DNA from 2 places in the Stenotrophomonas sp. 57 genome. Region 1 is predicted to be linked to the other one. Evidence: riboswitches for the same ligand, from Rfam matches in the RefSeq annotation. Region 1 holds a riboswitch; the other holds the start of a gene.
The links. A riboswitch is a leader RNA that binds a small molecule or an ion and turns the genes downstream of it on or off. The one in region 1 is predicted to bind glycine.

Region 1 (3,986 bases):
GCCCGTGGCCTGCTGCGCGACATCAACAAGCTCGGCCTGCCCGCCGGTGTCGAGTTCCTTGACGTGATCTCGCCGCAGTACATCGCCGATCTGGTGGCATGGGGTGCCATTGGTGCGCGCACTACTGAAAGCCAGGTGCATCGCGAACTGGCGTCGGGGCTGTCGTGCCCGGTCGGCTTCAAGAATGGCACCGACGGCAACGTGAAGATCTCCGCCGACGCGGTGGGTGCCGCTTCGAATCCGCATCATTTCCTGTCGGTGACTAAGCAGGGTGGCACCGCCATCGTTTCGACCACCGGCAACCCGGATTGCCATGTGATCCTGCGTGGCGGCAAGCAGCCGAACTACGACGCGGGCAGTGTGGCCGAGGCCTGCCAGGCACTGGCCAAGGCCAGGTTGCCGACGCGCCTGATGATCGACGCCAGCCACGCCAACAGCCTGAAGAACCCCGAGAACCAGCCGAAGGTGATCGAGGACATCGCCGTTCAGTTGGAAGACGGGGAACAGCGCATCGTGGGTGTGATGATCGAGAGCCATCTGGTGGGTGGCCGCCAGGAACTGGTGGAAGGCCAGCCGCTGGTCTACGGGCAGAGCATCACCGATGGCTGCATCGACTGGGACACCACCGTGACGGTGCTGGAGCGACTGGCTGCGGCCGTGCGCGCCCGTCGCGAAGTGAAGGTGTCCGAAGCGGCCTGATGAAAGCCGCCTCACGGCGGCACGAGTGTGGATGGCGGCCAGCGCCTGCGGGGGTGCGGCCGCGATCAGGGCCGGTCGGAGTTGGAGACCGGCCCATCTGCACCGGCGATGCGCCTGGCGCTGCGCATGAGCGACAGCGCCAGGTACATCGCCGGGGTGGTGCAGGGCGCGAAGGGTAGCGCCGGGCCATGCCCGGCGAACACGCTATCGTTCAATGCACTTCGTCGTGATACACGAACTTCGGCATTTCCCAGCGGTAGTGGATCGCCAGCAGGCGCAACGCGAAGCCGCCGCCCAGGCAGCACAGGATCGCGGTGGCGTCGGCCACGCCCCAGTGCAGCAGCAACAGGTACGCCGCGCCGGTCAGCAACGCGATGATCGCGTACAGCTCCTTCTGGAAGATCAGCGGCACCTCGTTGCAGAGGATGTCGCGCAGCACGCCGCCGAACGCGCCGGTCAGCATGCCGGCGATCAGCACGATCGGCATCGCATGGCCCGCTTCGCGCGCAATCGAGCAGCCGATCAGGGTGAAGGCGATGAGGCCCAGGCCATCGAGCACCAGGAAGGTACGGCGGAAGTGGTGCATCCAGCGAGCCACCCATGTGGCGATCAGCGCCGCGCACACGGTGAAGCCCAGGTACTCGGGATGCTTCACCCAGCCCAGCGGATAGTGGCCGAGCAGGATGTCGCGCAGCGAACCGCCTCCGAGCGCGGTGACGCAGGCGATCATGACCACACCGAACAGGTCCATGCGGCGGCGGCCGGCGGCCAGGGCGCCGGTCATGGCTTCGGCGGAAATGGCGATCAGGTAGATGATGGACAGCAGCATGGGGCAGGCTCCGGGCGCGGTGGGGCCGGCCATGCGCCTATACCGCCACTGCCTGCGCAATGACGGGATGACGATGACCGGTGCCGCTCCCGCTGTCCTTTTGCCTGAGAGTTCAGCGGCGTAGGCCGCGTGCCCCTTCGGCGGATCGTCCCGGGCGTGCCCGGTGACCTCTCTCCAGCTCGGCGAGTCGAATGCATGGTTGGTGGGATTCCAGCCCACCGGCCTGAGCGATCATGGGAGCCTGCGCCTTCGGCGGGCGCCAGCGCGGCGCCTCTCTCCTGCATTCGGGCGCCAGTATATCCGCTGCAGTGCAGCACGGCATAATCCGGCCATGGCCCCGTCCCTCCGCCCGTGGTTCCTGTACCTGCTCGAATGCCGCGACGGCAGCTTCTACGCCGGTATCAGCACCGACGTGGACGCGCGTTTCGCCGCCCACCAGGCCGGCAAGGGCGCCCGCTACACCCGCGCCCGGCCGCCGCTGCGCATCCTTGCCGTGCGCGAGTACCCGGACCGCGCCGCCGCCTCGCGCGCCGAATGGCAGCTCAAGCAGCAGCCGCGCGAACGCAAGCTGGCCTGGCTGCAGGCGCCGGATCCCGCGCTTCTGTAGAGCCGAGCCCACGCTCGGCTTCTGTTCCGTCTGCACGATGCGGGGCCCGGGCATGGACTGGGCTCTACGGTAGATCCACGCCGTGCGTGGGTAGGCCTTGTCCATGCCATGATCGCCACACCCATCGACACATGGATCCGTCCGATGAAGAACCGCGGGATACTGCAGTTGGCTGCCTGCGTGGCCCTTCTGGCCTGCACCCAGGAACCATCGCCACCGCCACTGCAGCAGGGGCAGATCGGCACCGCCGCTGAGCTGGCCGCGTATGGCCCGAGGACACCCGAACCGATCCACCTGCGTCGTGACCGGGTCCCTCCCGATCTGATCGATCTGATCCCGTTCGCAGAAAGGTGGGGGATCGGCGATGACGTGCTTCGCAACGAAATGCAGGAGCGCGCCACTGACGCGGAAAAGCAGGCATTGGCGGATGCGCTGGCGGGGCGCCATGCGCGCATCACCACCTGGTTGGACAGCTTCCCGCAGGGGCAGCCCATGTCTGTAGAAGCCGCTGCGTTCATGTACATGCAGCTGGGCACCGACGAAATGGGCCTGATGCCGTAGATCCACGCCATGCGGGGATGCGGCTTGCACATGCCACGATCGCCCAGCCCTCAGCGCTGGAGACCCGGATGTCCACGATCGCCCTGTTGTTCGCCCTTTCCGTAGCCACAAGTCCTGCCGCCGACCCAGCCACCCTCGCGCCCACCGAAGCCACCTGCCACGACTACGTCGATGGCCAGCTGGAAGCCGACCCGCAGCGCGTCGCCCGTTCCCTGCATCCGGACCTGGCCAAGCGCGCGGTGCTCGGCGATACGCCCGACGAGCGGCTCAGGCCTGCGCCGCATGTCGAAGGAGGAACTGGTTTCGCTGACAAAGCAGGGCGCGCTGAAGACGCCGAAGGATCAATGGGACCGTCGCTGCACGGTGCTGGACTTGACCGGCAACGCGGCCTCGGTGCGGTTGGAAACCCCATGGTTCGTCGATTACTTCCACATGGGGCGCTTTGACCAACGCTGGGTCATCGTCAACGCGTTGTGGTACCCGAAGCCGAAGGCACAGTGAGCGATGCGTGCCGCCGGCAAAGCATGGATCTCCGTCGTCGTGCTAATCGCCGGCATCGCGCTGCTGCCTGGCCTTCTGTACCTGCTCGGGCTGACGCTGGCCGAAGGCCGGCCGCAGCCGGCAGACCGTGTGCCGAGTGGTGTGGCTGCGTGCACCAGTGAACCACGAACGGGATACCAGCCGGTGGACCCGTGGCGTTTCATCGCCCGGTTCTTCGACAAGGACGTGATGAAGAAGAAGGTGCCTGAAGTGGAGCGGGAGGCCTTCTGGATTGCCCGACGCCACCTGTGGCGGCAACCGCAGCAAGACATGCTGCGCTGGCATCTCAGCAGCACCGCATTGACGATCTGGATCACCCGGCATTGGAGTACCGCGCAGATTGCCGACACCGCGAGAAAAGAGGATTTCTGCCGGGCATGGTCGAAACGGCGGGTGCCGGGCGGCCCGATGAGGAGGTAGAGCCACGCATGGCGTGGATCTACTGCAACAAGGGGTCAGAGCCCTTTCCTGCGGAAAGGGATCCGACCCCGTTGCGTGCAGCCCTACCGCTTCGGCCGCCGGTCGTCGCGGTCATCACCGAAGATGATGCGTGCGCTGCGCTGGTAGCTCCAGTACGCCACCGCCCAGTTCAGCAGCACCACGATGCGGTTGCGGAAGCCGATCAGGAAGAACACGTGCGCGGCCAGCCAGAACCACCACGCCAGCACACCGGACAGCTGCAGGCGGCCCAGGTGCACGATCGCGGCCATGCGGCCGATCGTGGCGAGGTTGCCATAGTCGGCGTACTTG
Region 2 (3,986 bases), 690 kb from region 1:
CAGCGAACGCAGGTAGCGCAGCAGTTCGTGCTCGCTGTGGTGGGTGTTGAACACCGGATGGGTCAGGAACGCGGACTGGCGCAGCAGGCCGGCCGGCAGCGCGTCGGCGGTGCTGGCGTCCAGCGCGTCGACGTCGGCCTGGGCACCGAACACCGCAGCCAGCGCAACCACGTCGGCGCGGGTGGCGGTTTCGTCCAGGCTGATGCCGACCGAGTCGCTGTCGATCGCGCGCAGGTTGTAACCGGCAGCGCGTGCCTTGACGTGGATCTCATCGGCGTGCACGCCGGTGACATGCAGGGTGTCGAAGAAGTCGCCACCGACCTGCACGCCGGCATTGCGCAGCGCTGCGGCCAGGATCGAGGCCAGGCGATGGGTGCGGCGGGCGATGCGGGTCAGGCCTTCCGGGCCGTGGTAAACGGCGTACATCGAGGCCATCACCGCCAGCAGCACCTGCGCGGTACAGATGTTGGACGTCGCCTTCTCGCGGCGGATGTGCTGCTCGCGGGTCTGCAGGGTCAGGCGGTAGGCCGGGTTGCCCTGGGCATCGACCGAAACACCGATCAGGCGGCCCGGCATCGAACGCTTGTAGGCATCGCGGCAGGCCATGAACGCCGCATGCGGGCCACCGAAGCCGAACGGCACGCCGAAGCGCTGGCTGTTGCCGACCACGATGTCCGCGCCCCATTCGCCCGGGGCGGCCAGCAGGGTCAGGGCCAGCAGGTCGGTAGCCACGGCCACCAGGCCGCCACGTGCGTGCACGGCATCGACCAGCGCCTTGTAGTCGCCCACCTGGCCGAAGGTATCCGGATACTGCAGCAGCAGGCCGAAGGCTTCCGCATCCAGCGCTTCGGCCGGGGTGCCGACACGCAGCACGATGCCCATCGGCTCGGCGCGGGTGCGCAGCAGTTCCAGCGTCTGCGGATGCACGGCGTCGTGCACGAAGAAGGTGTCCGACTTGGACTTGGCCGAGCGCTTGGCCAGGGTCATCGCTTCAGCAGCGGCGGTGGCTTCGTCCAGCAGCGAGGCGTTGGCGATTTCCATGCCGGTGAGGTCGGCACACAGGGTCTGGAAGTTGATCAGCGCTTCCATGCGGCCCTGCGAGATTTCCGCCTGGTACGGGGTGTAGGCGGTGTACCAGGCCGGGTTTTCCAGGATGTTGCGCAGGATCACGTTCGGCGTGTGGGTGCCGTAGTAGCCCTGGCCGATGAAGCTGCGCAGCACGGTGTTCTTGTCGGCGATGGCACGGATCTTCGCCAGTGCCTGCACTTCGGTCATCGACTCCGGCAGCGCCAGCGGCGCCGGCGACTTGATCTTGGCCGGCACGATGGCATCGGTCATCGCATCCAGCGACGCGTGGCCGACGACATCGAGCATCTGCGCGATCTCGGCGTCGTTGGGGCCGATGTGGCGCTCGACGAACGCGTTGTGGTGCTCGAGCTCACGCAGGGAAGGGGTGTTCTGGGACATGGCGAAGGATCCGTCAGGAAAGGGCACACGCACGGGCACAAGCCGCCGGTCGGCGGTCTGCGGGGCGCCCCTCTGTCCTTTTGCCTGAGAGTTTAAAAGCGCGGAAAACCGCAGCTTCGTGCCCCTTCGGCGCCGGATCGAACCGGTCTCTCCAGAGTTGTGTTACGGGTGGTATCGGGCCTGAGCGATTACGGGCGTTGCGCCTTCGGCAGCGGTGTTCCGCTTCTCCCACCGTGTTGCCCGCCGATTATAGCCCCTTGCGGGCCCGGCCAGCGGCTGCTGGTCGGTGCCGCCGCGCCTGAATGGCCGATGGCCCGGCCGTGCGTTTTGTGCAGTGCTGCATGGCGTCAGGCGCAATCCCCACCTATGATGGGCGGATACCCGAATTCATCTGGCGCCGTCCCCGTTGCTGCGGGACCGGCGCCCGCCGTGCGTGCCCCGCACGGACCTGCCGGACGCTGCCTCCATGACCGCCGCTGTTGCCCCCTCCACCCGCCGCATGGCCCTGCTGCTTGCCGGCCTGGCCATGTTCGGCCCGTTCTCGATCGACACCATCTTCCCGGCGTTCCCGCAGCTGGCCCAGCGCTTGGCGGTGGACGAGGTGGCGGTGCAGCAGACCATCAGCGTGTACCTGCTGTTCTACGGCCTGATGAGCCTGGCGCACGGCCCGCTGTCCGATGCCTGGGGCCGCAAGCGGGTGATCCTCGGCGGTCTGGTGGTGTTCGTCGGTGCCTCGGTCGGCTGCGCGCTGTCCACCGACCTGCCCACGCTGCTGGCGTTCCGCGCGCTGCAGGGCCTGTCGGCGGGTGTCGGCATGATCGTCGGCCGCGCGGTGATCCGCGATCTCTACCATGGCCATGACGCGCAGCGGCTGATGAGCCAGGTGTCGATGCTGTTCGGCATCGCCCCGGCCATCGCACCGATCATCGGCGGCTGGATCCTGCTCAGTGGTGCAGGCTGGCCGCTGATCTTCTGGTTCCTGGTGGTCTTCGCACTGGTCCTGCTTGCGGCCACCGCGCGCTTCCTGCCGGAAACCCATCCGGTCGAGGCACGGGTGCCGCTGTCGCCGCGCGTGCTGCTGCGTGACTACGTGCGCATCGGCTTCAGCCCGCGCTTCCTGCGCCTGGCGCTGGCCGGCAGCATCGGTTTCGGCGGCATCTTCCTGTACATCTCCTCGGCGCCGGTGTTCGTGATGCAGCACCTGCATCTAGGCGAGGGCGGTTTCGCCTGGTTGTTCATTCCCACCATCGGCGGCATGACCACCGGCTCGTTCCTGTCCGGGCGCATGGCCGGGCACACCACGCCCACACGCCAGGTCGCCATCGGTTTCAGCCTGTGCGCGCTGTCGGCGCTGCTGAATGTCGCCTACGTGGCGCTGTCGCCGCAGTTCGTGCTGCCGTGGGCGGTGCTGCCGATCTTCCTGGGCGGCATGGGCATGTCGCTGATCTTCCCGATCCTGGCCCTGGCGGTGCTGGACATGTACCCGCACCAGCGTGGCCTGGCGTCGTCGCTGCAGGCCTTCGTGCAGCTGATGATCAGCACGGTGGTGGCGGGCGTGGTGTCGCCGCTGCTCAGTGCCAGCCCGCTGCACCTGGCGCTGGGGCAGGCCGCATTCTTCGCTGCTGGCTTCGTGTTCTGGTACTGGGAACACCAGCGTGAACGCGCAGCGCAGGCAGCCTGCACGGGCCATTGAGCAGCGCGCAGGGGTAGGGCGGGCCGCGATGCCCGCAACGCTTGCGACGAGGAACGACCGGACTAGGCTGACGACTCCAGCCAGCCGGTGCGTGGATGCACGACAGCCAGCCGATCCGATGTCGTTGCATGAGGTTCCCATGGCTGCGCAGCAGACCTACCGCCTGTTCGAGGTGGCGCTGAAGGAGCGCCGCGTTCTTTCCCCTTCCCTGGACCGCATGGTGTTCACCGGTGCCGACGTGGCGCGGATGAAGACCGAAGGCCCGGACCAGCGCATCAAGGTGTTCTTCCCCTTGCCCGGCCAGGACGTGCCGCAGGTGCCCAGTGGCGAGGACTGGTATCCGCGCTACCGGGCGTTGCCGGACGACCAGCGTCCGCCGATGCGCACCTACACCATCCGCCAGCTGCGCGCGGAACAGTGCGAGGTTGACGTGGATTTTGTCCTGCATGGCGAGACCGGGCCGGCCTCGCGCTGGGCCATCCACGCCCGCCCGGGCGACCGCGTGGTGCTGCTGGCCCCCGATGCCGACTGTACCGACAGCAGCGAAGGCTGGGAGTGGAAGCCGCCGGCGGATATCGGCCAGGTGCTGCTGGTGGCGGATGAAACCGCGCTACCAGCGGTGGCCGGCATTCTCGAGGAACTGGCCACGCTGGCCGATCCGCCACGCACGCTGGCGCTGCTGGAAGTGGCGCACGCCGGCGATGCGGTGCCGCTGAAGGCCCCGGAAACGGCCGAGCTGGTCTGGCTGCCACGCGGGCAGGCGACCTACGGGCATCCTCTGTTGCAGGCGGTGCAGGCGCGGCTGACAGCGGCCTCGAGCGTGGGC

Region 2: linked by a shared signal. The riboswitch ahead of gcvP (aminomethyl-transferring glycine dehydrogenase) and the one ahead of QP512_RS18100 (trimeric intracellular cation channel family protein) in region 1 are both predicted to bind glycine.

Annotation. Positions count from the first base shown of each region.
Region 1 covers NZ_CP127407.1:3,935,658-3,939,643, reverse strand. The annotation lists gene QP512_RS18105 (3-deoxy-7-phosphoheptulonate synthase) at 1-699, shown strand, start outside; gene QP512_RS18100 (trimeric intracellular cation channel family protein) at 911-1,528, opposite strand; glycine riboswitch at 1,613-1,716, opposite strand; glycine riboswitch at 1,730-1,819, opposite strand; gene QP512_RS18095 (GIY-YIG nuclease family protein) at 1,860-2,135, shown strand; gene QP512_RS18090 (hypothetical protein) at 2,280-2,696, shown strand; partial or broken gene QP512_RS18085 (nuclear transport factor 2 family protein) at 2,765-3,197, shown strand; gene QP512_RS18080 (hypothetical protein) at 3,201-3,656, shown strand; gene QP512_RS18075 (NAD(P)/FAD-dependent oxidoreductase) at 3,740-3,986, opposite strand, start outside.
Region 2 covers NZ_CP127407.1:3,245,188-3,249,173, reverse strand. The annotation lists gene gcvP (aminomethyl-transferring glycine dehydrogenase) at 1-1,467, opposite strand, end outside; glycine riboswitch at 1,530-1,632, opposite strand; gene QP512_RS15040 (multidrug effflux MFS transporter) at 1,934-3,160, shown strand; gene QP512_RS15035 (siderophore-interacting protein) at 3,300-3,986, shown strand, end outside.